DNA from 3 places in the Marinobacter metalliresistant genome. Region 3 is predicted to be linked to each of the others. Evidence: predicted binding sites of a transcription regulator. Region 3 holds the regulator's gene; each other region holds the start of a gene.
What was found. Region 3 encodes sigma-54, which starts transcription at its own class of promoters, with help from an activator protein. Its sites were predicted from a motif close to ANTGGCATNNANNTTGCTNT; they were not measured.
Positions count from the first base shown of each region.

Region 1: the regulator sigma-54 is predicted to act here: its motif matches at 7,727-7,746, upstream of NLK58_RS08800 (TorF family putative porin).
Region 2: the regulator sigma-54 is predicted to act here: its motif matches at 7,804-7,823, upstream of NLK58_RS14880 (ammonium transporter).

Region 1 is NZ_CP101118.1:1,861,117-1,870,882, reverse strand. It holds gene NLK58_RS08830 (hypothetical protein) at 1-649, opposite strand, end outside; gene NLK58_RS08825 (DUF3141 domain-containing protein) at 1,181-2,941, shown strand; gene NLK58_RS08820 (acetyl-CoA C-acetyltransferase) at 2,938-4,125, shown strand; gene NLK58_RS08815 (YHS domain-containing protein) at 4,182-4,439, shown strand; gene NLK58_RS08810 (16S rRNA (uracil(1498)-N(3))-methyltransferase) at 4,588-5,322, opposite strand; gene NLK58_RS08805 (adenosylmethionine--8-amino-7-oxononanoate transaminase) at 5,353-6,705, opposite strand; gene NLK58_RS08800 (TorF family putative porin) at 6,959-7,687, opposite strand; gene NLK58_RS08795 (hypothetical protein) at 7,805-7,969, opposite strand; gene NLK58_RS08790 (OprO/OprP family phosphate-selective porin) at 8,152-9,234, opposite strand; gene NLK58_RS08785 (amino acid ABC transporter ATP-binding protein) at 9,401-9,766, opposite strand, start outside.
Region 2 is NZ_CP101118.1:3,191,951-3,201,716, reverse strand. It holds gene NLK58_RS14930 (S-(hydroxymethyl)glutathione dehydrogenase/class III alcohol dehydrogenase) at 1-9, opposite strand, end outside; gene NLK58_RS14925 (TetR family transcriptional regulator C-terminal domain-containing protein) at 101-688, shown strand; gene NLK58_RS14920 (alkene reductase) at 773-1,894, shown strand; gene NLK58_RS14915 (SDR family oxidoreductase) at 1,926-2,675, shown strand; gene NLK58_RS20645 (FAD-binding domain-containing protein) at 2,812-3,276, shown strand; gene NLK58_RS14905 (DUF6231 family protein) at 3,291-3,788, shown strand; gene NLK58_RS14900 (NAD(P)/FAD-dependent oxidoreductase) at 3,779-5,425, shown strand; gene NLK58_RS14895 (YkvA family protein) at 5,499-5,918, shown strand; gene NLK58_RS14890 (MotA/TolQ/ExbB proton channel family protein) at 5,989-6,759, shown strand; gene NLK58_RS14885 (flagellar motor protein MotB) at 6,762-7,679, shown strand; gene NLK58_RS14880 (ammonium transporter) at 7,914-9,122, shown strand; gene NLK58_RS14875 (circularly permuted type 2 ATP-grasp protein) at 9,207-9,766, shown strand, end outside.
Region 3 is NZ_CP101118.1:1,419,838-1,429,603, forward strand. It holds gene lptB (LPS export ABC transporter ATP-binding protein) at 1-291, shown strand, start outside; gene NLK58_RS06625 (RNA polymerase factor sigma-54) at 504-2,024, shown strand; gene hpf (ribosome hibernation promoting factor) at 2,126-2,434, shown strand; gene ptsN (PTS IIA-like nitrogen regulatory protein PtsN) at 2,521-2,991, shown strand; gene rapZ (RNase adapter RapZ) at 3,019-3,903, shown strand; gene NLK58_RS06645 (HPr family phosphocarrier protein) at 3,911-4,180, shown strand; gene mgtE (magnesium transporter) at 4,325-5,686, shown strand; gene yjgA (ribosome biogenesis factor YjgA) at 5,814-6,341, shown strand; gene NLK58_RS06660 (carbon-nitrogen hydrolase family protein) at 6,395-7,240, opposite strand; gene NLK58_RS06665 (AsmA-like C-terminal region-containing protein) at 7,256-9,766, opposite strand, start outside.

The DNA.
Region 1 (9,766 bases), 440 kb from region 3:
AGAATGGCAGCACCCACCAGCTCGGGTACACGTACCAGACAGCCATCTGAATCAGGCCGAACAGGAAGCCGAAGTAGAGACCGGAGTTGATGATAAAGCGGAACTCGACTTCGCCGCATTCAAGAAAGATCCGGTTCAGCAGTTCCTTGTCGCTCGCCAGTCGCTCGATCACCATGCCCTTGATGTCCAGCAGGTCTTCGATGTTACCGGAGACGTCTTCAACGAGGTTGTCGACCAGTTGAGGGGTGGATTTTCGAACCCGGTCGTAAACCATTTTCCGGGCTGAAGCCGGGAGGTTTTCCCAGAAGGTGGGGTATTCCTTCAGCATCATTTCGTCCACGTATTCTTCGATGCGAGGGTCTACGGAGTGAACGATGTGGGTGGCCAGTACCTTGGGGTCGATCTGCTGGAAGATTTCCCGAACGGTGCCGATTTTGGAGATGGTGGCGTCTACGCTGATGGCGGCCATTTTCCGGGCTTTTGAGGGGATGATGCCTTGCCAGCCCAGTAGCGGTGGCTTGCCGATGAATTCCAGGGGGTAGAAGGTCATTTTGATGGCGAGCCAGTTGGTGCTCCAGCCGATCAGGGCGGCAATCACCGGGATACTGAGGTATTGCCAGAATTCTTGGGTGTTTAGCAGGCTTGTCATCCTGGTACTCGCAGTCTCTTTAGTATTTTTGCTCTGAGTCTGAGCGGGCGCGGGCAGGCGCTTCTGAAACACGCTGTGAATACGTCCCTGTATGCTCGGCTCCGCCATCTATGGCTCCGCACGGTTTCAGAAGTGCCCACCCGCTGTCAATGACCTGGGCGCCAGCTTGCGACGGCGGCACGGTCGGGGGTTGATCAACCGCTGATATTGCCTCATAACCATTTCCGGGCAGGAAGTATGTGTTCAGTCTAGATTCAGCTTGATCACATAGACTGGACACTAACGGTTAGCAAGAGCCGAAAGCTACACGCTTTCACCTCGTCCTGTTCTGGCCCATGGGTCGAGCAGATTCCCGTATCGCGGTGAGAGATTGAAGTGCGGATTTTGGCAATGTCTTCCTCGGGGTGGCCCTCGGTTTCATACTGGGCAAAACAGTTGGGGGTGTTCATCTTCGCTTGGCTGGCAATCCGGCTGCGCCTCGCAGAACCAGCTTAACCAAACCATATCCTGACACTGAGAGCTAAAACGACTATGAATACCAAGCTAACGAGAGACAAGGGGCCCGACCCGATGGTCAGGTCTGACAAACAGGCCACCATCCAGAGCAACCCGGCGGCGGAACTGTTCGCCTACCAGACCGACCTGTGGCGGCGCTGGGTGCGCTACCTGGACACCCTGCGCGAGCGAGCCAATAACATGCTCGAGCATGAGCAGGCCGGCAAGCCACCGCTACTCGACTTCGACTATGAAATGATCCTGGACGGCCGCCGACTGGAGCGCCCCGCCAACTATGCCCTGCTACGTATCACCCGGGTCGGCGAGGACTGTCTGGAAGACTGCCTTGACGAGACCAAACCGCCGGTGATGATCGTCGATCCGCGCGCCGGTCATGGCCCCGGCATCGGCGGTTTCAAGCAAGATTCCGAAGTAGGCATGGCACTCCACGAGGGGCACCCGGTCTATTTCGCGATCTTCTTCCCCGAGCCCATGCCCGGGCAGACGCTGGAGGACGTGTTAAACGTACTGCGGCGCTTCGTCGAGACGCTGGCCGAGCGCCATCCCGGCATGCCGCCGGTGCTCTACGGCAACTGCCAGGCGGGATGGGCCATCGCACTGCTCTCGGCTGATTGTGAGGGCCTGGTCGGGCCGGCGGTGCTTAACGGCTCACCGCTGTCCTACTGGGCCGGCGAATCCGGCGTTAATCCCATGCGCCTCGCCGGTGGGCTGTTGGGCGGCGCCTGGATGACGCACCTGCTGGCGGACCTGGGGGGTGGGCGCTTTGATGGCGCCCATCTGGCGGCCAACTTCGAATCCCTTAAGCCGGCAAATACCTTGTGGCAGAAGGACTACCAGTTGTTAGCCGACATCGACGGCCAGCGCGAGCGATTCCTGGACTTTGAGCGCTGGTGGACCGGCTTCTATAGCCTGAGCAAGGAAGAGATTGTCGCCATCGTCGAGAATCTCTTCATCGGTAACAAGCTGGAACGTGGCGAGTTTGAAGTCCATCCCGGTTGCACCGTTGACCTCAAGCGCATCCGCAACCCGCTGGTGATCTTTGCCTCCAGTGGCGACAACATCACCCCACCGCACCAGGCGCTCAACTGGATCCCAGCGGTGTACCCGGACACCAAGGCACTCAAGGCCGCTGGCCAGCGAATCGTCTACCTGATCAACCCACACGTTGGCCATCTGGGAATCTTCGTTTCCGCCAAGGTCGCACGGCTGGAGCACCGGGCGATCCTCGAGAGCGTTGGCGATCTCAATGACCTTGCCCCCGGGCTCTACGAGATGAAGATAGACAACCCCACCGGCGACCCGGACTGTCACAAGCCCCAGTTCCAGGTGCGTTTCGAGGAACGTCAGGTGGAAGATCTGGAGTACCCGGACCAGGCACCGGAGTTCGAGCGCGTAAAAGCCCTCTCCAGGCGCAATGTGGCCCTCTATGAGACCTTTGTCGGGCCCTGGGTACGGCGGGTCACCACCCCCTGGTCGGCCGAGATGCTGCGCCAACTGCATCCGGCAAGAACCAGCCGCCTGATGTTCTCGGAGCGCTTCGCGCCCTGGATGGGCGGGGTCAAGTGGCTGGCCGAGAGGATGGAGACCAGGCCAACGCCGGTCAATAGCAGTAACCCCTATCGGCAATGGGAGACGTCAATGAGCGACTCCATCGCCTCGGCACTGACGCTTGCGGGCACGGCCCGCGACAGTGTCTTCGAGATGGCGTTTAAAAGGCTCTATGGCGGGTTATGGCCCGGCAAGGACAAAACAGATACGCGAGGTGATCAATCATGAAAGAATCCAACGTCGTTCTCTGCGCCCCGGTACGCACAGCCATCGGTACCTACGGTGGCACACTCAAGGCCATACCGGCACCCGACCTCGGTGCTACTGCCATCGCCGAGAGCCTGCGCCGCTCGGGCCTGACCCCCGACGATGTGCAGAGTGTGGTGCTGGGTCAGGTGGTTCAGGCCGGCGCCAGGATGAATCCGGCGCGCCAGGCTGCGATCCACGCCGGATTGCCGGTGTCGGTGCCGGCCATGACGGTCAACCGGGTCTGCGGCTCCGGCGCCCAGGCGGTGATTAACGCCGCGCAGGAGGTGATGCTCGGGCATCGTGACTGTGCTATCGCCGGCGGAATGGAGAACATGGATCTTGCGCCCTATCTGGATCTGCACGGGCGCTGGGGCCACCGCATGGGCAATGCCGAGATTTACGACAGCATGCTGCGCGACGGGCTCAATGATGCCTTCTCTGATCAGCACTCCGGGTGGCACACCGAAGACCTGGTCAGCCGCTTTGACATCAGCCGCGAGGACCAGGACCGTTGGGCGGCGCGCAGCCAGCAACGCTTCAGCGAGGCTCAGGCGGCAGGACGCTTCGACGCCGAGATCGTGCCGGTCGAAGTCACATCCCACAAGGGCACGGCGGCCTTCGGGCGCGATGAGCACAATCGCCCCGACGCCACCGCCGAGGGCCTCGGCAAACTCAGGCCGGCCTTCCGCAAGGACGGCACCATTACCGCCGGTAACGCCCCTGGGCTGAACACGGGTGCGGCAGCAATGATCGTCGCTGATCGCGCCTGGGCGGAACGCCGTGGCCTTGAGCCCATGGCGCGGCTGGTGAGTTACGGCATCGGCGCGGTGGAGCCCGGCTATTTCGGCCTGGGCCCGGTACCGGCGGTGCAACAGGCACTGGCACGTGCCGGTTGGAGCGTAGGTGATATCGAACGCATCGAGATCAACGAAGCCTTTGCTGCCATCGTCCTTGCCTTGACCCAGGAGCTCGGTCTGGCCGAGGATATCGTTAACGTGGAAGGCGGCGCGATTGCGCACGGCCATCCAATCGGAGCCACCGGCGCGGTGCTGACCACCCGGCTATTACACGCCATGGCCCGAGATGACGTGCGCCGTGGCGTGGTTACCCTGTGCATCGGTGGCGGCCAGGGGGTGGCACTGGCGTTGGAACGCCTGGCGTAATCACGAATCAACCCGCACGCGCAGCTCGATAAGCTCACCGATGCGGTGGTCTGTTAATGGAAAGGCGCAGCAAAATCTGCATTATTGTGAACTGTAAAAGAGAGAGGGCAACAATGAAACGCGGACGAGAAGAGCAAAAATCTTTCGAGGATCCGGTCTGTGGCATGCAGGTCAGCTACAAGACAGCCCCTGCGGAGTCCGAATACCAAGGTAAACACTATTACTTCTGTGCGACGGCTTGCCGCGAACAGTTCGACGCGGACCCCGAACGGTATGTTCGGGCGCACCGGCAGCATGGGTCAAGGCGTGGGTGAACCTGGCAGCATTCGTGACCGTGATCGGCAACGCCCTGGCTGTTGAGTGATGCCCGGCTTTGCTGCAGGCTGACAGGGATTCTGTCGCCGACCCCTCTATGTCGATGACGTGGGCGCCAGATCGAGACGGCGGCACGGTCGGGGTTGGTCAGCTGCCGATATCGCCCCACAGCCATTGGCAAAGCGCCATGGCCGCAACCGGTGCGGTTTCGGTTCTCAGTACCCGGGGGCCGAGGGCCACCGGCAGGAAACCTTCTTTTTCCGCCTGGGCGATTTCCTCGGGGGAAAGTCCGCCCTCGGGGCCAATCATCAGGGCGACGCGTTCGGGGGGGATAATGGCTTTGAGTGCGTGCTTGGTGCGGTGGTGAAGGACAAGACGCACCTCGCAGTCCCGGCTGTGTTCCAGCCACTCGGAAACGGTCATCACCGGCAGGATCTCGGGCACCCGGGCGCGGCCACATTGCTCGGCGGCGCTGATGGCGACGGATTGCCAGTGGCGCAGGCGCTTGTCTTCCCGGTCGCCCCTGAGTTTGACGTCACAACGTTCGGTGGTTAACGGCACGATGCGGGTGGCGCCCATTTCCACGGCTTTTTGCACGGCGTAGTCCATGCGGTCGCCTTTGGAAAGGGTCTGGCCAAGGACGATTTCCAGGGGGGACTCGGTGGCGTTGGCTTCCGGCGTGCCCACCTGTACTTCAACGTTTCTTTTGCTGGCACTGATAATCGTGGCGGGGTAGTCGTTGCCGTTACCGTTGAACAGCAGCAGTTCCTGCCCCGGCTGCATGCGCAATACCCGGCCCACGTGCTGGGCGGCATTGTCATCAAGATCAGCGGTTGCGCCCTCGCTGAGGGCGGAATCGGTGTAGATGCGGGGTATGCGCATGGATGGTTCTCTCAGGTTACGGGACGGTTCTCAGTCCCGAACCGCGATTTCTATGCCTTCCGTTGCGACCTGGGCGAGGTGCCGGATCTGTTCTTCGGTGATTACGTAAGGCGGCATGAAGTAAACCACATTACCCAGGGGGCGAAGCAAGGCCTGGCGGGTCAATGAATGCTGATACACCCGGATTCCCCGCCGTTCCTGCCAGGGGAACGGGGTTTTCGATGCCTTGTCTTTCACCATCTCTACGGCGAGGGTCATGCCGTGCTGGCGGATATCTCCCACGTTGGGGTGGTCCGCCAGGTGGGCAACAGATTCGGCCATGCAGGTGGAGAGCCTGCGATTGCTCTCGATAACGTTGTCGTCCCGGAAGATGTCCAGGGTGGCCAGTGCCACAGCGCAGCCAATTGGGTTGCCAGTGTAGCTGTGGCTGTGCAGGAAGGCCTTGAGGGTTTCATAGTCGTCGTAAAATGCGTTGTAGACATCATCGGTGGTCAGCACTACGGACAGCGGCAGGTAGCCAGCGGTCAGCCCCTTGGACAGACACATGAAATCCGGGGTGATGCCCGACTGCTCGCAGGCGAACAGGGTGCCGGTTCGGCCAAAGCCCACTGCAATCTCATCGGCAATCAGGTGCACGCCATAGCGGTCGCAGGCTTCTCTCAGCCTGGTGTGGTAAATCGGGTGGTGCATGCGCATGCCGCCGGCACACTGGATTAAAGGTTCCACCACCACGGCGCAGATTTCGTCGTGCTTTTCGGCCAGCAGTGTTTCCATGGCCTCAAACTGGCGCAGTGCGTAATCCTCATCGGTCTCACCCGGTTCTTTGTTAAACGCATCTGGGGAGGGCGCCGTCAGGACTTCCATCAACAAAGGCTGGTAGGTGTCCTTGTACAGAGATACATCGCCGAGGGCCAGTGCGCCCAGAGTTTCCCCATGGTAGCTGTTGCTCAGGTTCACGAAGTTTTTCTTGCCCGGTTTACCGTGGTTTTTCCAGTAGTGGAAGCTCATCTTGAGGGCGGCTTCGATCGCAGACGAGCCGTTGTCGGCGTAAAAGCATTTGTTGAGTCCTTCCGGAGTTGCCTCAATCAGGCGCTCGGACAGGTTGACCACGGGCTCATGGGTAAAGCCGGCCAGGATGACATGCTCAAGCTGGCCAATTTGTTCCTGGATCGCGGCGTTGATTCTCGGATTGGCATGGCCGAACAGGTTGACCCACCAGGAGCTCACGGCGTCGATGAACCGGTTGCCCTCGAAGTCTTCCAGCCAGACACCTTCGCCCCGCTTGATCGGGACCAGTGGCAGGGTTCCTTCATGGTCTTTCATCTGGGTGCAGGGATGCCACACGGATTTGAGGCCACGGGCGACGAGGTCAGCATTGCGCATGAGAATTCTCCATCAGACGGTCGTGTTCTGGATTGTCGGCGGTTAACCTGTGCGGATATTACCGTTAACAGCGGCGACTGGCCAATGCCGACAAACTTCCAGAGCCTCGGAATTCCTTAAGAAAGACTAAGGGGACGCTGATGGGACGGGGATTAAAAAATCCCAATAATTTACTGTAGCAGGATTTCAGGACGCAGGCCCATTGACCGGGCCTGCTTTCACTTGACCAAAATCACTGGAAAAGCGTCCGTAATCAGAAGCTTTTACTCCAGCCAAGCCAGAATTTCGGATCATCCGAGTTGACGGAGCCAAGGGCGCTGTCCGGGTCGATATCCGAATATTCCAGATTGATACTGACGGAGCCGAGCGTTCCCGCATCCTTGGTCACGTTGACGGCGGCGTGTCCATAGCTCGCCTCGCCCACGGACGGTTTTTTGTCGTCGGTAAAGTCGTAGTAGCCTAATGTAACACCTGCACTGAAATCATTTTCCAATGGCATGTGGGCGCTCAGGTAATAGAAGACATCACCTTCCACGAACAGCCCTGGTGTGCTGTTGTCACTGTTTACTGTATAGGCTAGCCCCGCGGATAAATACCCGTAACTCAGCTCCCCGTATATCTCCCCGAAATCAATAGAGGCGGGAGCGTCCGGGTAAGCATAATATATATACCCGACGTCATATCCGATATCGTTGATAGCGCCCGAGTAACCCGCATAGAGGTCAAACTCATAGCTGGTCCCGTCGCCAAAATCCACATTGGAACCCCATACACCGGCATACAAGCCGGACGCATGCTCGTAGTCGAGCCCACCCTGGACAGCAGCTGAATTGTCTGTTTGTGTCACGCCACGGAAGAGGTAATTGCTGGAGACGCCTACATTGGCGCTTACGTCAGCGCTGACCATTGAAGGAGTTGCCTGAAGAACTGCAAACAGACCAACACCGAGCAATCCGGATTTTCTGAGAACTTGCTTATCCATTATGTACACCTTTTTAAGTTGCGCTTTTCGCATTCCTCAGGAGCAAACAAGGTGCCAATCATTATAACTTGTTGTTTATTATAACTTTAATTCTAAAAAGCAGTAGCGAAGTCCGATTCATAAATCCGCAGCGCCCCAAAATGGAGCGATATCCATCGTTCGATCAGTGTGGCGCTCGATTTTAGTGCCAGCCTGGTCGCCCTTGACCTTTTTGCGCCCAAAGTCATCCGGCCAGCCCCGGCGCTGTACCGGAACAACGCCGGTCAACGCGCTGCGCGCCATGTCGGGCGCACCATAAAAAAGGGGCAGAAAAATCTGCCCCTGAAACCTGATTAACTCTTTATCTCGCCAGTATCAGCGCCAACGCGGACAGAACCCAAACCCAATAACCATCTTGCTGTTTATACAGCAATTTTACCATTTGGCTTGAGCCTTACATAAGCGGAACCGGGGATCATGCATGATCAAAACGCATACTGGAACCGCGCACGGACCTCATCTCCGCTTTCGCCGCTGGCTTGCTCGCCGTCCATGTAGCTCAAGCCGAGTCGGACATTCTTATTGGCGTAGTAGTTAACACCCAGCGTCGTTTGCTCGCCGTCGGTTGTGGCCAGCCCCACGTCACTGTATTTTCCATCACCCTCTTCAAAACGGGCGATTACTTCCCAGGCACCTCTGGGCGATGACGGCTTTACCCGCTTAAACACGCCCGCTTTGTAGGGGCGACTCTCTCCGGTAATGACCCAGCCGAGCTGCACGTAGTAGCCATCGACATCCAACTGCCCTTCCTCGGAATCGAAGTATTCGGCCTGAGCGTGGAAAGGCCCCATACGGCCAGCCAGTTCCAGATTGTAGGTATCGATTTCATCAGCCTGAACATCGGCCTCACGCGTGGTATAACCCGCGCCAAGATGAACAACGGCATCATTCGTTTGAATCGGCGCAAACGTACCCCGTGCCGTTATCGCCGTATTATTGAAGTCGTTGCTGCCGTCACCATCCGCTTCAAAATAACCGATACCGTAGGTCCAGTTACTTCCCTTCCCGCTCAGCTGAATACCGCCACTGCGTCCGGGAGCATAACGCTCGGTCATGGCGGAGCGCTCTAGCGCGGAAATGTCTTTCGAGCTTGTCAGTTCTTCCAGGCCGAAAGGCTCTTTCTGCTTACCGATGGTGACGCTTGCAACTGAGCCAAACCCCAGGTACCGAATGTAAAGGTCTTCGACGTCACCGCCGTCGGCACCCTCACTTTCCGCGACGTTAAACTGAGTCTTGTAGGCCCAGTCGCCATAATGGCCCTTGACGTATAAGCGTGCACGCCGCACATCAAAATCCTTGGTATCAACGCCGTTGTCATCCGACTGCGTTGCGTCGTAATCCCACTGGATACGGCCACCAAGCTGAAAGGATGCCAAATCATCAGACGTTTTGACCTCAATACCACTCTCGGTATTGATCACCAGGTCCTCACCGTCAGTCGTAACAGTACCGGCCTGTGCGGAAACAGCGGAAACCGCCAGCATCAAGCTCAAATATTTCTTAGCCATGGTTTTCTCTTACCTTGTCGGTTTGCTTGTGTATTTTGGAACACCGGGGTAAGTGTATTTGGCTAACATTGCGAAAAAGTTACAGAAAACCAATTAGTCGACCCTGAAAAAAGAAAAACCTGAAGAAAAGCCCCCGGAAGCAGGGGCTTTGTCTGGGCGGCTTAGCTCAGTGCGCGAGTACCCGTGACAGGAATGACTGGGTGCGCTCGTTCTGGGGGTTGTCGAAGACGTCTTCGGGTTTGCCTTGCTCGACAATCTGGCCCTCGTGGATGTAGATCACCCGGTCGGCCACTTCGCGGGCAAAGCCCATTTCGTGGGTGACGACCATCATGGTCATCCCTTCTTTGGCCAGCTCGCGCATGACGTCCAGCACTTCACCGATCATTTCCGGATCCAGGGCTGACGTTGGCTCGTCGAACAGCATCAGGCGCGGTTCCATGGCCAGGGCCCGGGCAATGGCAACGCGTTGTTGTTGGCCGCCCGACAGATGGCTTGGATACTTGTCTGCCTGATTTCCGATGCCAACCCGGCT
Region 2 (9,766 bases), 1.8 Mb from region 3:
TTTAATCACTGGCAGGCTCCTCTGGATCGATCGGGAATCTCGGCTATTGCGGATCCCGGTTATTTGACGGACTCTAGACGACCGGTCTAATATAGCAAACATGACAACAAACGACACCCGCACTCACATTATTCACACCGGCGCCGACCTGATCGGCCAGAAAGGTTTTGGCGCAACCGGCATTAATGCCGTGCTGACGGCCGCCGGCGTGCCCAAGGGGTCGTTCTACCACTACTTTAGCAGCAAGCACGATTTCGGCCTGGCGGTCATTGATACCTTCGCGGAGGAATACGACGCCAAACTGGATCGGATTCTCAACGACACCAGTCGCACCTGCGTGGACCGCTTGCGCGCCTACTTCGACACCGGCTTTGAGACCATGACCAGTTGCGAGTACACCCGGGGCTGTCTGATCGGCAATCTGGGCCAGGAACTGGCGGGGCAGAACGAAGCCTTCCGGCAACGGCTGGACACGGTCTTTGCCAGTTGGGAAAAACGGTTCGAACAGTGCCTTGGTGACGCCCAACGGGCCGGGGACATCAGCGCCGGCATAGACCCGGCCGACGCCGCCAGCTTTCTGCTATCCGGCTGGGAGGGCGCCATCCTGCGCTCCAAGGTTCTCAAGTCCACGGAACCCATGGAGCGGTTCGTGCGGGTCTTTTTCAAGCAGTGCCTGAACATCGACTGAACTTTTTTTCGATCACTGACTAGTAGACTGGTCTAATTAATAGCATTTAATCTTAAGAGTATTTCATCTGAAGGAGGATGCCCGATGAGCAACCAGAACGATCCACTGTTTCAACCGTGCCACCTGGGCCAACTGGCCCTGCCCAACCGGGTTCTGATGTCGCCACTGACACGCTCCCGCTCAAGCCAGCCCGGGGACGTTCCCAACGACATGAACGCCCGCTACTACCAGCAACGGGCCAGCGCCGGCCTGATCATCAGTGAAGCCACCCAGGTGTCACCACAGGGCAAGGGCTATGCCTTTACCCCCGGCATTCATTCGCCCGAGCAGGTTGAAGGCTGGAAGAAGATAACCGGTGCGGTGCACATGGCCGGTGGCCGGATCCACATGCAGCTGTGGCACGTGGGCCGGATTTCCCATCCGGATCTGCAGCCGAATGGTGAGCAGCCCGTTGCGCCGTCCGCCATCAGGCCCGAAGGCGCCAAAACCTTCATCAGCGCCGACTCCGGCATGGTGGATATTCCGGAGCCACGGGCCCTGGAAACCGGGGAAATGGCCGATATCATCGAGCAATACCGCCAGGGCGCACTGAATGCAAGGGAAGCCGGCTTTGATGGCGTTGAAGTCCATGCCGCCAACGGCTATCTGCTGGACCAGTTCATCAAAAGCGGCAGCAACCAGCGCACCGACGAATACGGCGGCCCGGTGGAAAACCGCCTGCGCCTGCCGCTGATGGTGGTCGAGGCCGTTATCGACGTCTGGGGCAAGGACAAAGTCGGGGTTCGCGTCAGTCCCACCGGCAGCTTCAACGCCATGGACGACGACAACCCGGTTGAGACCTTCGGCACCTTCGCCCGGCACCTGAACGACCTGGGCATTGCCTACATCGAAGTGGTGGAGGACTCCTTCCAGGGCAATCATGCCAACGGACGCCCGGAAGAGGTGATCGATGCCATCCGTGCCGGCTTCAAAGGCACCTATATCGCCAATGGTGCCTACACAGCCGATGAGGCCCGGAAGCGTATCAGCGAAGGTCGCTGCGATCTGGTCAGCTTCGGTCGACCGTTTATCGCCAACCCGGACCTGCCGGAGCGCTTCCGCCAGGGTGCGCCGCTGAACGAATGGGACGACAGTACCTTTTACGGCGGCGACGAGCGCGGATACACCGATTACCCAACGCTACAGGAACTCGAAAAGAGCGCCTGAACAAGGCTTTCATTTCCAAAGGAGACAAACCATGAGCAATACCAACGACCCGATCAACAGCAAAGTCGTCATTATCACCGGTGCCAGCAGTGGTCTCGGTGAAGCCACTGCCCGCCGTCTGGCCGACAGGGGCGCCAGGCTGGTACTCGCCGCCCGCCGTGAAGATCGCCTGAAAGCCCTGGCGGAGGACCTGAAATCCAGGGGCGCCGAGGCAATCTGGCAGGTCACCGACGTGACCGACCGCGCCCAGGTGGAATCCCTGGCCGCCGCCGCAAAAGAGGCCTTCGGCCGGATCGATGTGCTGGTCAATAACGCCGGCCTGATGCCTCTGGCGCCGCTGGACGCCCTGAAGGTAGACGAATGGGAACAGATGGTGGACGTCAACATCAAGGGCGTGATGTATGGAATCGCGGCGGTGTTGCCAACCATGAGGGAACAACACAGCGGACACGTCATCAACCTGTCGTCCGTCGCCGGCCACAAACTGTTTCCGGGGGCCGCTGTCTACTGCGCCACCAAATACGCCGTCCGGGCCCTGTCTGAAGGGCTGCGCATGGAAGCGGGTGACGAAATCCGCAGCACCAACATCTCGCCGGGGGCGGTGGCGACCGAGCTCACCAGCACCATCACCGATCCGGACGCCAAACAGGCGGCGGATGAGCTCTACAAGGTGGCGATTGATTCCGACGCCGTGGCCCGGGCCATTGTTTATGCCATCGAACAGCCCGCGGACGTCGATATCAACGAAATCATCCTGCGGCCCACCGCCCAGGAGTTGTAACACCAACCAGCAGCCTGTCGGACTTAAGTGATCGTCACGAGCCGCTTTCCCACCGGCACAGTAGATCAGCCTTAAGTCCGACAGGCTGCTGGTCCTTCAAATCCGTCGCAACGCCGCCGTATTCCATCTGGCGGCGTTGGCGGATGTTATTCACCACGCATTCGTAATTGCCCGTCACACCACCAGCGCCCGGGACAGTGGGAACTCCTCCAAGTGCTCATCCTGGCTGGCCATTCGCTGCCTGCCGGGGCGGGCGCTGCAGCAACCATCAGTGAATACGAAGCCGGTGAGACCGGAGACGAGCCTGCCTATCGGTGGCCCTGGCCCGAGTTGCCGTATCAATGAGCCGGATCTGGACTGGCGTTACGGCGCGGCATGGCCTGAGGAGCAACTGATCGACTATGATGTGGGGAGCAACTACGGCAACTGGCAATACCTCGCCGGCGTGGGAGCCGACCCCAGAGGCCTGAGGCAGTTCAGCCTCGATAAGCAGACGCAACAGTACGATCCCACGGGCACCTTCGTGGATCACTGGGGTGGACAAGCGGAACAGCCCGTGGGATTACACACAGTGGATGCAGCAGACTGGCCTCTGTTGTGACAGGCGTGGCAGCTATGACAAATTCCGGAAATACCAGCACAGCGCGGGACACCCTGGCCCGCATTATCGACACCACTGCACCGGGCACACTGCTAAGCTGCGGAGCTCTGGCCACAGAGGTATCCCGGTTCTGGCAACAGCATCGGGAAGACACTCACCTGCACACCCTGGACACCAGTGACCCCAACGCCAGCCTGCCAATGGACCGTGTTGCGGATCTCGCACTGATCAGCGACACCCTGGAACATCTGCCCCACGGCGAAGGGGCGCTGCTGCTGGGCCAGCTCAGGAACTACGGCACCCATCAGATAGCCGTGCTGGTGGGCGAAGCGCCGGGCTGGGCCTTTACCGATTTCATCGGCCTGGGCTTCCGGCGCCATGCCGAGCTGGAAAGTGAGAACGGCGTACTCACGCTGTACACCTACAACCTGGATACTTACAACCATAAACGGACCTGGAACAATCCAGAGAACTGGGCCAATCCGGAAATGTGGGGAAAAGCATGGTGGTGAACAGCCCGTCTTCAGGAAAACTCAAACCCAGCACCATCCGAATCGGCACCCGGTACCGGGCCAACCGTCTGAAAGGTCCCTACGATGCCATCGTGATCGGCTCCGGCATTGGCGGCCTGACCACGGCAGCGTGTCTGGCGAAGGCCGGCAAGAAGGTTCTGGTGCTGGAACAGCATTACACCGCCGGTGGCTATACCCACAGCTATGCCCGCAACGGTTACGAGTGGGATGTGGGTGTGCACTATATTGGTGACATGGGCTCACCCCATACCCTCGGCCGCCGGCTGTTCGACTACATCACCAACGGCAAGCTGGAATGGGCCCCCATGGACGAGAACTACGACCGGTTCTTTCTGGGCGACAAGGTGGTCAACCTGCGCGCCGGCAAGGAAGGCTTGCGGCACTCGCTGCTCAGCGCTTTCCCCGATGAACAGAACGCCATCGACCAGTACCTGAAGCTGCTGGGCAAGGTAGCCGACGGCATGCAGTGGTACACCCTCTCCAAGCTGACCCCCGGCATTCTCAGCCCACTGGTCCACAGGGGCCTGGATGTGGCACTGCCGGAGTGCTTTAACAAGACCACCTGGGAGGTACTGAGCGAGCTGACCGACAACCAGGAACTGATTGGCGCCATCACCGGCCAGTGGGGCGATTGCGGGGTTACGCCGAAACAGTCCAGCTTCATGGTCCATGCGCTGATTGCCAAACACTACCTGTATGGCGGTTTTTACCCTGTCGGCGGCGCCTCGGAAATCGCCAAAACCATTATTCCGGTGATTCAGGAGCCCGGCGGAGAGGTATTCACCTACGCCGATGTTACCGACATCCTGGTCGAAAAAGGCAAGGCGACGGGTGTACGCATGGCCGATGGCGAAGAGATCCGCGCGCCCCTGGTGATCAGTAATGCCGGTGTCATCAATACCTTCGAGAAGCTGCTGCCGGCCGCTGTAGCCGAAAGAACCGGCTATCAGGGCAAACGCCAGCACATCACCCCGTCCATGCCTCACATTGGCCTGTACATTGGTTTGAAAGGCACGCCGGATCAGCTCGGGCTGCCCCGCACCAATTTCTGGATATACCCAGGTGCCGATCACGATGGCAACGTGCAGCAGTTCCTTGATGACCCCGAGCACGCGGATTTCCCGGTGGTGTACATCTCCTTCCCGGCCGCCAAGGATCCGGATTACCAGAACCGCTGGCCGGGCACCTCCACCATCGAGATAGTCGCCCCCACCACCTGGGAGATTTTCGAGCCCTGGCAGGACACCCTCTGGGGCAAACGTGGCGAGGACTATGAAGCCCTGAAGCAGAAGATCACCGACCAGTTACTGGAGGTAATGTACGAAAAGCTGCCGCAGTTGCGGGGCAAGGTGGATTACGTGGAAACCTCCACCCCGCTTTCCACCGCCTGGTTCTGCCGTTATGGCCGGGGCGAACTGTATGGCCTGGATCACAACCCGGAACGGTTTGAACAGGACTGGCTGAAACCCAAAACCGACATTCCGGGCCTTTACCTTACCGGCCAGGACATCCTCACTTGCGGGGTGGTGGGCGCCATGATCGGTGGCCTGGTCACCACCCTGGCCATTCAGGGCTGGCGCGGTACCGGACTGGCGAAGCGAATCTTCGTGGGTTAATGCCATTGGCAATGCCTCCGGGGTTGCGCGATCATGGCTGCCCAACATCTCAGGTAATAAAGGGAACCTGTTCATGGCCCTGTTCAGCCAGAAAAACGCCGAGAAACAGTTAAACGCGGAAGCCAGCAAGGTCCATCGGGAAGACCTTGAAACACTGCTGGACCGGCAACACGCCATCGAGGAAAAAGTGAAAGGCAGCGGCAAACTGAAGCGTTTCAGTGCGGATATCCAGCTGATGTTCTCGATGATCCGGGACTACTGGTACGGCAATTACCGCAGCGTTCCCTGGAAGACAATCGCAGCGGTGGCGGGAGCGCTGCTGTATGTCATGAACCCGCTGGATGTTATCCCGGATCTGATTCTGGGTTTCGGTTTTCTCGACGATGCCGGCGTGGTCGCCCTGTGTCTGAAGCTGGTGGAATCCGACCTGCACCGTTACGCGGCCTGGAAAGAGCAGCAGGAAGAAGTGAAAAGTGTCCCTCAGACGAATTGATTAAACTCTGAACTGAAGGTAACCTCACCCCCCCAGTTCTGTCGGCACGTCAATCAAATCTGGAGTTCCCGTGGATTTCGCCACTCTTATTGGTCTTGCTGGCGCCATAATACTTATCGCCTCCGCAGTGATTCTCGGCGTATCGCCTTTGGTTTTTATCAATCCTGCGTCACTCTTGATCGTTGTTGGCGGCACGTTGCTGGTGGTACTTGCCAAGTTCAGCATTGCCCAGTTTTTCGGCGCCTTCAAGGCCGCTGCCAGGGCATTCAAGTTCAAGTTACCGGAAACCCAGGCCAGCATTGAAGAACTGGTGGAAATCGCCAATGTCGCCAGAAAAGAGGGCGTACTCGGCCTTGAGGGCCGGGAAGTAAGCAGCCCGTTTCTGGGGCAGGGCATCCAGATGCTGGTTGACGGACAGGGCGGCAATACCATCAAGCAGCTTCTGAGCAAGGAACGCCTGATGACACTGGAGCACAATCGCTCCGGCGCCAAGGTTTTTACCGCCATGGCGGACGTCGCTCCGGCCATGGGCATGATCGGCACCCTCATCGGTCTGGTTCAGATGCTTTCCAACATGGAAGACCCGAAATCCATCGGCCCTGCCATGGCCGTTGCGCTTCTGACCACACTCTATGGCGCCATGATCGCCACCATGATCGCTACGCCCATCGCAGACAAGCTGTCTCTGCGAATGACAGAAGAAGCCCGGATGCAGTCTCTTTACACAGACGCTCTTGTGGCCATTCAGGAAGGCACCAATCCGCGGATTATAGAACAGATGCTGTCAAGCTACCTGCCACCGAAGGAGCGTGAGAAACTGGTCGAAGCCGAGGGCACATAGGCATGGATGAGCTGCCGGAAGAGGAAAAACCGGGCATCCCCGCCTGGGTAGTCACCTTTGCAGACCTGATGTCTCTGCTGATGTGTTTCTTTGTTCTGCTGCTTTCGTTCTCGGAAATCGACGCCCAGAAGTTCAAACAGATTGCCGGCGAACTTTCCAAGGCCTTCGGGGTCCAGCGCGACGTACCGGTGCTGGAAATACCCAAGGGCACCAGCCCCGTTTTTGACACCTTCTCGCCCGCCCCTCCGGAGCCCACGGTAGTAAATGAAGTAAAGCAAACCACCACGGATGAACAGCCGGAGCTACAGACCCTGAAAAGCCCCGCAGACCTGGCCGTGGAGGCCGCGATCCAGGACCAGATAAAGGAAACCATGGGCGATCTTCTGCAGGTGCTGGAGCCGGCCATCGCCGACGGACGCATCAACGTCAGCCAGGACCAGCGGCGCATCGTGATCCGCGTCGAGGAAAAAGGCTCGTTTCCATCAGGCTCCGCACAGCTGACCTGGGAGTTCGAGGGCCTCCTGCTGGAAATGGCGAAAGTTCTGGCCACGATTCCCGGCAACCTGACCATTGAAGGCCATACCGACAACGTGCCCATCCGCACAGAACGCTTCTACAGCAACTGGGACCTGTCCGCGGCCCGGGCGGCGGCTGTGGCCAATGTATTGCTGGCCCGGGATTACGTGCAGCCCACCAGGCTTGCGGTAACCGGGCTGGCGGATACCGAGCCGAGAGTGTCGAACACTTCCCCCGAGAACCGCGCAAAAAACCGCCGGGTGGAGATCATCATTGATCTTTCCGAGCCCATGCAGGAACAGGAAATTCGCCTGCGGGAGCTTATTGAGTCCGAATCCGTGGATCAGGAAACGATCATTGGGATCGAGTCCGGCACCCTCTCTTCCGGCGAAATTAGCTGGTAAAAACACGCCAGATTGGTGCATTCACCCTGAAAACGCACAACTATAGTGCGGTAAGCGCCAACCATACCCCGCCAGCCGCTTTCAATATTGCCGCAACCCCCGTCCCACTCTCGAAATGCATTGTTTTGGAACAGCTCTTGCTTATCCTGCACCTCATCAATGCACAATTCCATGCCCTTTCCATGCACAACGGCCCGGAAGAGGCCCGATACCCAACATCAGGAGCGAAAACCCGTGGACATCACGAGTGCAGTAAACACCCTGACTGAAAGCGCCAACACACTGTTCATCCTGATCGGTGCCGTTATGGTGCTGGCCATGCACGCCGGCTTTGCCTTTCTGGAAGTCGGTACCGTCCGCCACAAGAACCAGGTAAACGCGCTGGTCAAGATCATGACCGACTTCGGCATCTCCGCCGTGGCCTACTTCTTCATCGGCTATTACATCGCCTACGGCACTCATTTCATGAGTGGGGCCGCCGAGCTCACCGCCGCCAACGGCTATGATCTGGTGAAGTTTTTCTTCCTGATGACCTTTGCCGCGGCCATTCCCGCCATCGTATCCGGCGGCATTGCCGAGCGGGCAAAGTTCTACCCCATGCTGATCGCTTCGGGCCTGATCGTGGCGTTCGTCTACCCCTTCTTCGAAGGGCTGGTCTGGAACGGCAACTACGGTTTCCAGAGCTGGCTTGAGAACCAGTTTGGTGCATCCTTTCACGACTTTGCCGGCTCCGTTGTGGTGCATACGGTCGGCGGCTGGATTGCGCTGGCGGCTGTGCTGGTACTCGGCGCCCGTAAAGGCCGGTATCGCCACGGCAAGGTCGTGGCGTTTGCCCCTTCCAATATTCCGTTCCTGGCCCTCGGTTCCTGGATTCTCACGGTTGGCTGGTTTGGCTTTAACGTCATGTCCGCCCAGACCCTCGATGGCATCAGCGGCCTGGTGGCGGTCAACAGCCTGATGGCCATGGTCGGCGGCATCCTGGTGTCGATGCTGCTGGGCCGCAAAGACCCGGGCTTTATTCACAACGGCCCGCTGGCCGGACTGGTGGCCGTGTGTGCCGGTTCAGACCTGATGCACCCGGTCGGGGCACTGATTACCGGGGGTGTGGCCGGCGCCATCTTTGTGTACCTGTTTGAATGGGCCCAGGCCAGGATTGTACGCCTGGACGATGTGCTGGGCGTCTGGCCCCTGCACGGTGTCTGCGGTGTCTGGGGCGCCATCGCCTGCGGCATCTTCGGCCAGGAGGCTCTGGGTGGCCTCGGCGGCATCAGCCTGATGTCCCAGATCATCGGCTCGGTGACCGGTGTCGCTGTCGGCTTTGTCGGCGGTCTGATCGTCTATAGTGTTATTAATGCGATCTCCGGCCTGCGGCTGACCGAAGAGGAAGAGTTCAACGGTGCGGACGTAAGCATTCACCGCATTGGCGCAACGGCTATCGAATAATCTTGTCGGTGGCCCGTCTTTTGCAGCCGGTTTTTTCATTCCGCGCCGTTATGTACGGCGCGATTGACGGAGACGAACCGAACCATGCTGATCCAGACGCCGGCCGAAGGCCTCTACGACGAGCTGTTTGATGAAGATAACCGGGTACGCCCCCAGTGCCGGATGCTGGAGCATTGGCTGATCAACTCAAACGAGGAGTTGATCGCCGAAAAACGTCGGGAAGCAGATGTACTGTTCCAGCGACTCGGCATCACTTTCAATGTATATGGTGAGGACCAGGGGGCGGACCGGCTTATCCCCTTCGACCTGATCCCCCGCGTAATTTCCGCCAGCGACTGGCAGAAACTCCAAAGCGGACTGCGGCAGCGGGTCCAGGCCCTGAACCGGTTTCTCTTCGACATCTACCACGACTACGACATCGTCAAGGCCGGCGTGATCAGTGCCGAACAGGTGTTTTCCAACCCTCAGTACCAGCCGGGGATGCAGAACCTGAAGCTGCCCCGCAACCTGTATTCCCACATCGCCGGCATCGACCTGATTCGTCATAACGACGGCGATTTCTACGTGCTGGAAGACAACCTCCGCTGCCCCAGTGGTGTGTCCTACATGCTGGAAAACCGGCGGATGATGATGCGGCTGTTCCC
Region 3 (9,766 bases):
GTGGAAATTGCCAGGGCCCTGGCGATGGAGCCGGCCTTTATCCTCCTGGATGAGCCGTTCGCCGGTGTCGACCCCATTTCCGTGAGCGATATCAAACACATCATCCGGCATCTTCGGGACAAGGGCATTGGTGTGTTGATTACCGACCACAACGTGCGTGAGACCCTGGACATCTGTGAGAATGCCTACATCGTTTCCGGTGGCCACATCATCGCCTCCGGTAATGCCGAGGCCATTCTGGCCAACCAGCAGGTGAAGGAAGTGTATCTGGGCAATGAGTTCCGACTGTGAAATTGGGGTCAGATGAAATTGGGGTCAGATGAAAAGTTCATCTGACCCCAATTTCATCTGACCCCCGGATTGTTTTGATGATCTGTAGCAAGTAAACTCGGCAAAGAACTTGCTAGGGTAATACAGAGCCAAGGCAAGTAACCGACATATAAAGAATTTTTCACTACCTACGACACCAAGCGCTGATGAGTGACGGATCCTGAACCATGGTAATGAAAGCCTCCTTACAGTTAAAGCTGGGTCAGAGCCTGACCATGACACCCCAGCTGCAACAGGCGATCCGGCTTCTACAGCTTTCCACTCTCGACCTTCAGCAGGAAGTCCAGCAGGCCCTGGAATCCAACCCCATGCTGGAGACGTCCGAGGATGAGGATCAGCCGGAGACCGACACCGGGAATGACGAACGGGAGGCCAATGCCACCGAGTCCGCCGCTGAGACAGTTCCCGAACCTTCACCCGACTGGGATGAAACCGAAAACGGTCCGGACTGGTCCTCGGAAAACGAAATCCCGGATAATATCCCGGACGATCTCCCGGTCGACACCGCCTGGGACGATATCTACCAGTCCGCACCGGCATCGGCCGCCCGTAACGATGACGAAAACGATCACGATTTCGAGACCCGCAACTCCCCCACTGACACGCTTCAGGATCACCTGGAATGGCAACTGAACCTGACCCCGATGAGCGAACGGGACCAGGCCATTGCCCACGCTTTGATGGACGCAGTGGATGAACGCGGTTATCTGACCAGTCCGCTGGAAGAGATTCATGCCGGGTTGCTGGATGAAAACGAAGAAGACCCCCTTGAGCTGGATGAAGTCGAGGCGGTCCTTCACCGGCTGCAGCATTTTGATCCTCCCGGCGTGTTCGCCCGGGACCTGCAGGAATGCCTGCTGATCCAGCTCAACCAGCTGCCGCCGGAAACGCCCTGGCTGGCCCAGGCTCGCCTGGTCATCACCCATTACATCAATCTGCTCGGCAACCGCGACTATGCCCAACTGCTACGCCGCAGCCGCCTGAAAGAAGACCAGCTGCGGGATGTACTGGCCCTGATTACCGGTCTGAATCCCCGCCCCGGTGACGTGATTGACCGCACCGAACCTGACTACGTAATTCCGGATGTGATCGTTCGCAAGCACAACGGCCGCTGGCGCGTTGAACTGAATCCGGAAATTGCCCCGCGCATCCGCGTCAATGCCAGCTATGCTTCTCTTATAAGGCGTGCGGACAGCAGTGCCGACAACACTTACCTGCGGGATCAGTTGCAGGAGGCGAAATGGTTTATCAAGAGCCTGCAGAGCCGCAATGAAACCCTGCTGAAAGTGGCGACCCGTATTGTCGAGCACCAGCAAGGATTCCTGGATCAGGGTGAAGAAGCCATGAAACCGCTGATCCTCTCTGATATCGCCCAGGCGGTTGAGATGCATGAGTCCACGATTTCCCGGGTCACCACCCAGAAATACATGCACACCCCCCGGGGAATTTTCGAGCTGAAATATTTCTTCTCCAGCCATGTCAGCACTGACGAAGGCGGTGAATGTTCTTCCACGGCGATCCGCGCGATGATCAAAAAGCTGATTGCCGCGGAAACGCCCAAAAAGCCATTGAGCGACAGTAAAATTGCAGCCATGCTAGGAGAACAGGGAATCAAGGTTGCGCGACGCACCGTTGCCAAGTACCGGGAGGCCATGCACATTCCGCCTTCGAACGAACGCAAGCGGCTGGTCTGAACACCCCGGGGTCCGGGCGCAACGTACTATTCGCCGGCGCACAATGCGCCAGCACCCAGACCGGCTCCCGGGAGCCGGAACGATGACAACAGGAGACGCCTATGCAACTCAATATTTCAGGCCATCACGTAGAACTGACTCCCGCACTGAAGGATTATGTTTCAGAGAAGTTCCAGAAGCTCGAGCGTCACTTTGACCACATCAGCAACTGCCAGGTAACCCTGGAAGTGGAGAAGGTGCGCCAGATTGCGGAAGCCACGCTGCACGTGGTTGGTGGTGAGATTCACGCAAAGGCAGAAAATGAGGATATGTACGCAGCCATCGATGTCCTGATCGACAAGCTTGACCGCCAGATTCTCAAACACAAGGAAAAGAATGTAGACCGGATGCACGGAAACGGCTCTCGCTAACTGGCTGTTTTCATGCAAGTCATCCAATCGAGCTGCGACACGGCTGACGTGTCGCAGCCTTTTTTTAACGGAAATGCAGTCGATCCATGAGCGACACATCCCTGACCATAGACAACATACTTGCACCGGAGCTCACCCTCTGTCGGGTGTCGGCATCCAGCAAGAAGCGGGCTCTGGAGTTTATTGCCGAGCAGATAAACCTCCAGGACAATACGCTCAGCGAAACCCAGATATTCAATAACCTGATCTCACGGGAGCGTCTGGGTAGCACCGGTATTGGCCAGGGAATTGCCATCCCACACTGCCGCCTGGAAGGCCTGGATCATGTGGTGGGCGTACTGATGACGCTGGAAGAAAGCGTCGAGTTTGACGCCATCGACAATCAGCCGGTAGATCTGATCTTCGCCCTGGTCGTGCCCAAGGAGGCCACCAGCGAACACCTGGAACTGCTCAGCCAGCTGGCGGAAAAATTCAATGAGCGGTCGTTCTGTGATCGCCTGCGGCAATGCGAGGACGCCAGCACCCTGTACGAGCGCATGACCGCCTCAAGCGGATGACATTCATTGCAGTGGAGGTACGTGGTCATGAAGCTGATTATCGTCAGTGGCAGGTCCGGATCGGGCAAGAGTACCGCACTTCATGTTCTGGAAGACCTGGGCTTCTATTGCATAGACAACCTCCCGATCGGCCTGCTTTTCCCCCTTACCCGGGAAGCCGCCAGCCAGACAAAACCGGGCCGCCTCGGCAAGATGGCCGTGAGCATTGACGCCCGTAACCTTTCCGGAGAACTGGCCAACTTCGAAGAGATCTACCGCCGCCTCCAGGAAACAGGGGTGACCGTTGAGATCATCTTCCTGGATGCCGACGAACAGTCCCTGCTGCAGCGTTTTCATGCGACTCGCCGAAAGCACCCCCTGAGCGATGACAAGACCTCGCTGCGGGAAGCCATCACCAGTGAAAAGAAGCTTCTTGAACCGCTGTCCAAGCTCTCCGACCTGTATGTGAACACCACCGGCATGTCCATGTACGAACTCCGGGATATGGTGAAGCAGCGGGTTGTCGGCAGGAAGGAGCAGGAACTGGCCCTGCTGTTCCAGTCGTTTGGCTTCAAGCACGGTGTACCGCTGGATTCGGACTATGTCTTCGACGTTCGATGTCTGCCTAACCCTTACTGGGATACCAGCCTTCGGAAGTATGTGGGCACCGATCAGCCGGTGATCGAATTTCTTGAAAAGGAACCGGCGAGCCGAAAGATGATCGATGATCTCAAGGCTTTCCTGGACACCTGGTTACCCTCCTTCGCGGACAGCAACCGCAGCTACATGACCATCTCCATCGGCTGTACCGGAGGCCAGCACCGCTCTGTGTATGTGTGCGAGCAGCTGGGCGAGTACTTCCGGCAGCGCTACAACAATGTCCAGGTGCGCCACACCGAGCTGCCACATTTGCAGACACGGGAAGAGATCTGATCAGCCCATGATTCGCCGCCCGATTACCATTATCAACAAACTGGGGTTGCACGCACGTGCCACCGCCAAGCTGGTTGCCACAGCCTCCGAATTCGACAGCAGCGTGAGAATTGCTGGCAAGGGCCGGGATGTGGACGCCAAAAACATCATGCAGGTGATGATGCTGGCCGCCAGCAAAGGTACGGATGTTGAGCTCATTGCTGAAGGACCCGACGAGGAGCAGGCCATTGATGCGCTGGTCGAACTCATCAACGATTATTTTGGCGAGGGCGGTTAAAACGGGGTCAGATGAAAACGGGGTCAGATGAAAGTTCATCTGACCCCGTTTTCATCTGACCCCGGTTTGATCTCCTGCAACTCGCACTCACCGATAACGGCTAACTCCGCTATAATAAAGGCGTTTTCTGATGCTGGGTGATTCATGACCGATATTCTGGAAAAAAGCCAGGCCCGCCAGCGCCTTCGCTCCCTGAGTGAAGCCCTGGACAGCGGCGCACTGAAGCAGGTTGCACGCATCCTGAACGGTGGCCTGAGTCCCAGCGACATTGCTCACCTGCTGGAATCTTCGCCGCCCCGGCAGCGTGCCCTGTTGTGGAACCTGGTCGACAAGCAGCTGGAAGGGGAAGTCCTCCAGTACCTGAGCGACGATATTCGCGGTTATTTCCTGAGCCAGCTGAACGCCCAGGAACTGGCGGACATTATCGAGGATTTCGAGTCGGACGATCTGGCCGACTTGCTGCAGCAACTGCCGGACACGGTGATCCAGGAAGTTCTGGACACCATGGACGAACAGGACCGCCAACGTGTGGAAGAGGTCCTTTCCTACCCGGAGGACACCGCTGGCGGCCTGATGAACACGGACACCATCACGGTGCGCCCGGACATCAGCATTGACGTTGTTCTTCGTTACCTTCGCCGGCACCGTACCTTGCCACCAATGACCGATAGCCTGATTGTGGTCAGCCGGCGCGATGAATTCATCGGCATGCTGCCGATCACCAAGATGCTGGTGTCCAACCCTGCCGCGACCGTGCGGGAAGTCATGGACACCGACATCGAGCCAATTCCCGTCAGCCTCTCCGACACCAAGGTCGCGACACTGTTCGAGCGCTATGATCTGATCTCGGCGCCGGTGGTGAACGACGAGGGCCGGTTGCTGGGCCGGATCACCATCGATGACGTGGTTGACGTTATCCGTGAGGATGCGGATCACTCGCTAATGAGCATGGCCGGCCTGGATGAAGACGAAGATACCTTTGCTCCGGTCTGGAAAACCACGCGCCGCCGGGCGGTATGGCTCGGGATTAACCTGATTACCGCGCTTACGGCATCCGCAGTGATCGGTCTGTTTGAGGACACCATCGCCAAGGTGGTGGCGCTTGCGGTACTGATGCCGATCGTTGCCAGCATGGGCGGCATTGCCGGCAGCCAGACCCTGACCCTGGTCATCCGGGGCATGGCCGTCGGGCAGATCAGCGGCGCCAACGTTGGCTGGCTGCTGAACCGGGAGTTTCTCTCCGGCATAATTAACGGGCTGCTCTGGGCGGCGGTGGTCGCAGGTGCTGCCATGCTCTGGTTCCAGGAGGTGCTGATTGGAGCTATCATTGCTGCCGCCCTGGTGATCAATCTTGTTGCAGCGGCACTGGTGGGCACGGTGCTGCCGCTGTTTCTCAAGTCCCGCAACATCGATCCGGCCCTGGCTGGTAGCGTGATACTGACAACCGTGACGGATGTGGTTGGATTCATGGCCTTTCTTGGCCTGGCGACCATTTTCTACGCCTGATAGGAGAACATGGGGTCAGATGAAAGCTTTCATCTGACCCCGACTTTACGATTTTCTACGCCTGATAGGCGAACATGGGGTCAGATGAAAGCTTTCATCTGACCCCGACTTTATGGCTACTGGATTTATGAAAGACAACCACGACAACGACGCGCCGGAATACGACGGCCCCAGCAAGTCCCAGCTCAAACGGGAAATGCATGCGCTGCAGGACCTGGGCAAGCGGATGCTCGACCTGACCAACGATAAGCTGGAAACCCTGCCGATCAGCGATAGCCTGAGGGCTGCCATCGAGGAATCCCGACGCATTCGCCAGAATGAGGCCAAGCGACGGCACCTCCAGTACATCGGCAAGATCATCCGCCAGGAAGACGACCCCGAAGCCCTGAAAAAAGCCATTGACGCCTTTGACGCCGGCAGTGAGGAACACACCCGCAGACACCACCTGGCCGAACGCTGGCGCGACCGGATGATTGCCGGGGGCGATTCGGTGGTGGGGGAGTTCTTCAGCTACTGCCCGGGGGCGGACATGCAACACCTGCGCAACCTGGCCCGGAATGCCCGAAAGGATGTCGAAAAACAGAAAAACACCGGGCAGGCCAGGAAACTGTTCCGTTATCTTCGGGAGTGCATCGACGACGCTGAAGCTGTGTGAAAATGGGGTCAGATGAAAAGTTCATCTGACCCCATTTTCATCTGACCCCATTTTCAGCCTTTAAGGCGCCGGTGCTCCCATACCGGCATTCGGGTACGGAGGTTGGTAATCTGCTCCGGGTCGAGCTCCGCGGCGACCACACCCGGACCCTCGCCCATTTCAGTCACTACCCGGCCCCATGGATCGCAGATCAGGCTGTGGCCGTAGGTCTGGCGCCGTTCACTGTTCTGACCACCCTGCCCGGCGGCCACCACCCAGACCTGGTTTTCGATGGCCCGTGCCCTGATCAATGGGTGCCAGTGGGCATCGCCGGTTTGCCAGGTGAATGCACTCGGCAGGCATATCCAGTCGGCCTCCTGCTCCCTCAGTGCCCTGAACAGCTCCGGGAAGCGCAGATCGTAGCAGATGGCGAGGCCCAGCCTTCCCGCCGGCGTGTCCACGGTAACGACCTGCTCCCCCGGCTCAAAGGTGTCGGACTCACGATACTGGCCATGGGCGTCTTCAACCATGGCATCGAACAGGTGGATCTTGTCATAACGGGCAACCTCCGTTCCCTGGTCATCAAACACCAGGCAGGTTGCACGGACCCGGGCCTCGATATCTGAACCATCCGGGCGTTGCGCCAGCGGCATCGAGCCGCCAACAATCCAGATCCCGAGCTTTCGGGCCTGTTCCGCCAGAAAGGCCCGTATCACCGGTTCAGGGCCGGCTTCCTTGCGGCCACAATCAACCATCTGGCTGGTTGCCAAGACCGCAAAATTTTCCGGCAGCACCGCAACCCCGGCCCCCTGTCCTGCGGCCTCCGCCAGCAGTCGCTCCGCTTCGGCCAGGTTGGCCCGGATATCATGGCTGCTTACCATCTGAATGGCCGCGACCTGACTGGAAACATGCTTGCTCATAACAGTCTCCTGTTCTTATTGACCGGTGTCGAATACCCGCTGCAAATTCACTTTCGGCTCATCCCATGTGCCTGTAACACTGTAGGTTGCACTGGTGAGCTTGCTCAGAGGATCGCCCAGAATCTTGTCCAGCACAAACAGGGCACCACCAATGGGTGCACCGGCTCCCATCAGCAGTGCCGCCAGGGGCAGATTCTGGGTCAGGGGCAACACAACCACCAACCGCATATTTAGCTGCTCACTGGCCATATTGGTGGTTCCACTGAGTTTGAAGGCACCGGAGGGGCCCACCACCTGAAGTTCGGGATCCATCGTCAGCAAGCCGTTGATGATCTGAGCCTTGCCAGAAATTGCATCGAATGCCACGCCTCGCTCGTACAGATCGGAAAAATCGAGCTTGAGCCGCCGCCACAGCGTGTCCGAGTTCAGAAGATTGAAAACGCGGAACAACTGGGCGCTATTGTTACGCTCAAGAATCACGCCCTTATCCAGTCTCAGACTGACCGAGCCATTGAGCTCCGCTATCGAGAATTCATCCGGACGACCGGGCCAGTCCAAATCCAGTTGAATGTTGGTGGCCTCGTTGGTAACCGGCATGTCGGTGTCGAACAGGTTATTCAGGTCTGCCAGAGCACCACCGGTAATGGATCCCCAAAACCGGCTTGTCTCCTGCTCGCCAACGATGCTCCAGGTCATGTTACCCGTCAGCGTCAGGGAGTTTAACCGCCCCTCTATGTCATTGACGTTGAGCCGGTAGGGCTCGGGACGAAGCCGGAAGGCCCAGCCACCCAATGAATCAGTGTTCAGTTGGAGATCGGCGATAGTTACGTCAATGTCTGGCCAGTTGCCCATATCCAGGGCCCGGAACGCTTCGAGCTGTTTCTTCAGGGTGAGCAAATCCGCGGACTCCTTCGCAACTCCTTCACCGCGCATTAGCTGCAGTACCTCAAAATCCACCATTATCGTATCGCCATTGTCCGGGATCAGCACCTGCCCCTTCGCGCGCTTTGAGGTGGTTGTGACAACCCAGCGGTCGCCGAGATCCAGGGCATTGATGTCAATATCGGTCAGCACCTGGTTCCCGAGATAGAGATGGTCCAGGCGAAGGTCAAATCCGGTATCCTTCCACAACAGATCGAATGCCAGCCGGTTTTCCCATTCTCCGGTGACGCCCAGGCCTCCAGCAGCCGAGGGTTTAATGACCGCTCTGAGGGGCGCCACGTCGCCAGCGGGCTTTGACAACGGCTCCGGCCAGTCGACGGCCAGGTCTTCGAGGCTGGAGCGCACCCGGATGCCGGAAGTCGAATCCGCCCCCACATCCAGTTCGGCGATGTAGGACACCCTTCCCTGGAGGCCGAAACCGGCGTTCGCCGAAAGCCCCGCGCGGGCAAAAACACCCGGCACCGGAAGTTCTCCGGATTGGCGAATACTGAGAGCGTCCCCTGACCGGGCGCGACTGAACTCTATGGTGACCGGTTCACCGAAGAATTTCGCCGCCAGTGGGCCGCCGGAAAACCCGTCTTCGCTGTGGTAGGTCAGTTCGCCCCGGACACCCTCCCAGGCCAGACTGGCGGCGGGGTAAGCAACCGAACCGTCATCAACAGCAATGTTGGCCTCAACCACGGGGGGTTGCCCCGAACCAAGCGGCAGATCAATACCGAGGGCGAGCTGGTACTGGCCACCGTACTGCAATTTGCGGGCTTCGCTTCCGGCCATTTCCCCCAGTGGGCTGTTGTCCATCCAGTAACCCACCGACTCTCCGGGTACCCTTGCCGACGTATCCACCCTGACCCGGGCATTTTCCCCGGGAATGACCCTGACTGAACTCGGATTCAGGTTCAGCCCCCCGGTCTCACCAGCTTCGAGCCTGACCAGCGTGTTGCCGTTGTGAACCTCCACCAGGCCCCGGGCAGAGCGAACCTCCGGCCAGTTTTCGTCATAGCGAACGGTGGCCTGATCGAACTGGTAAACCATAGAGGAAACGAAGGAGCCCTGCGGAGCATCAGAGCCTATCTGGCCATGACCGTAGTAGGTTCCGGAGGTGATATCCGCTTCGAGGATGGCGGTTGTCAGCCAGTCGTACAATCCGTGGCCGACCGCTTTGACCGGAACAAAATTGGCCAGCATTTCGGCGGTGCCGTTTTTCAGCGACACCCTGAGACCAAGGTTGTCCTCGCCCTCGCGGTCCAGCTTCAGGTCAAACGCGCCCTCGATTTCCGTGCTCTCGTTGTAGACCATACGGACACTATCGGAGAATACCCGGGTGATGGGGCCATCCAGTTGCCAGGCGACCTGGCCCTCAAACACCGGGAATGACCAGGCGCTGCCATACAATTCAGGAAACTCGAGGCTTACGGGTGTCTCCCCGGCTGCAACCTGAACATAGCCGTTATGTCTGTCCAGAAAGATAGAACCGTTAACGGACGTGACCCCGGGTGCCCCGCCGTAGGCCCGGGCACTGGCATCCCGGAGCTGGCCCGAAAGCTCGAATTTCTCTGGAGACTGGTCAGGCAGGTACACTTCAAG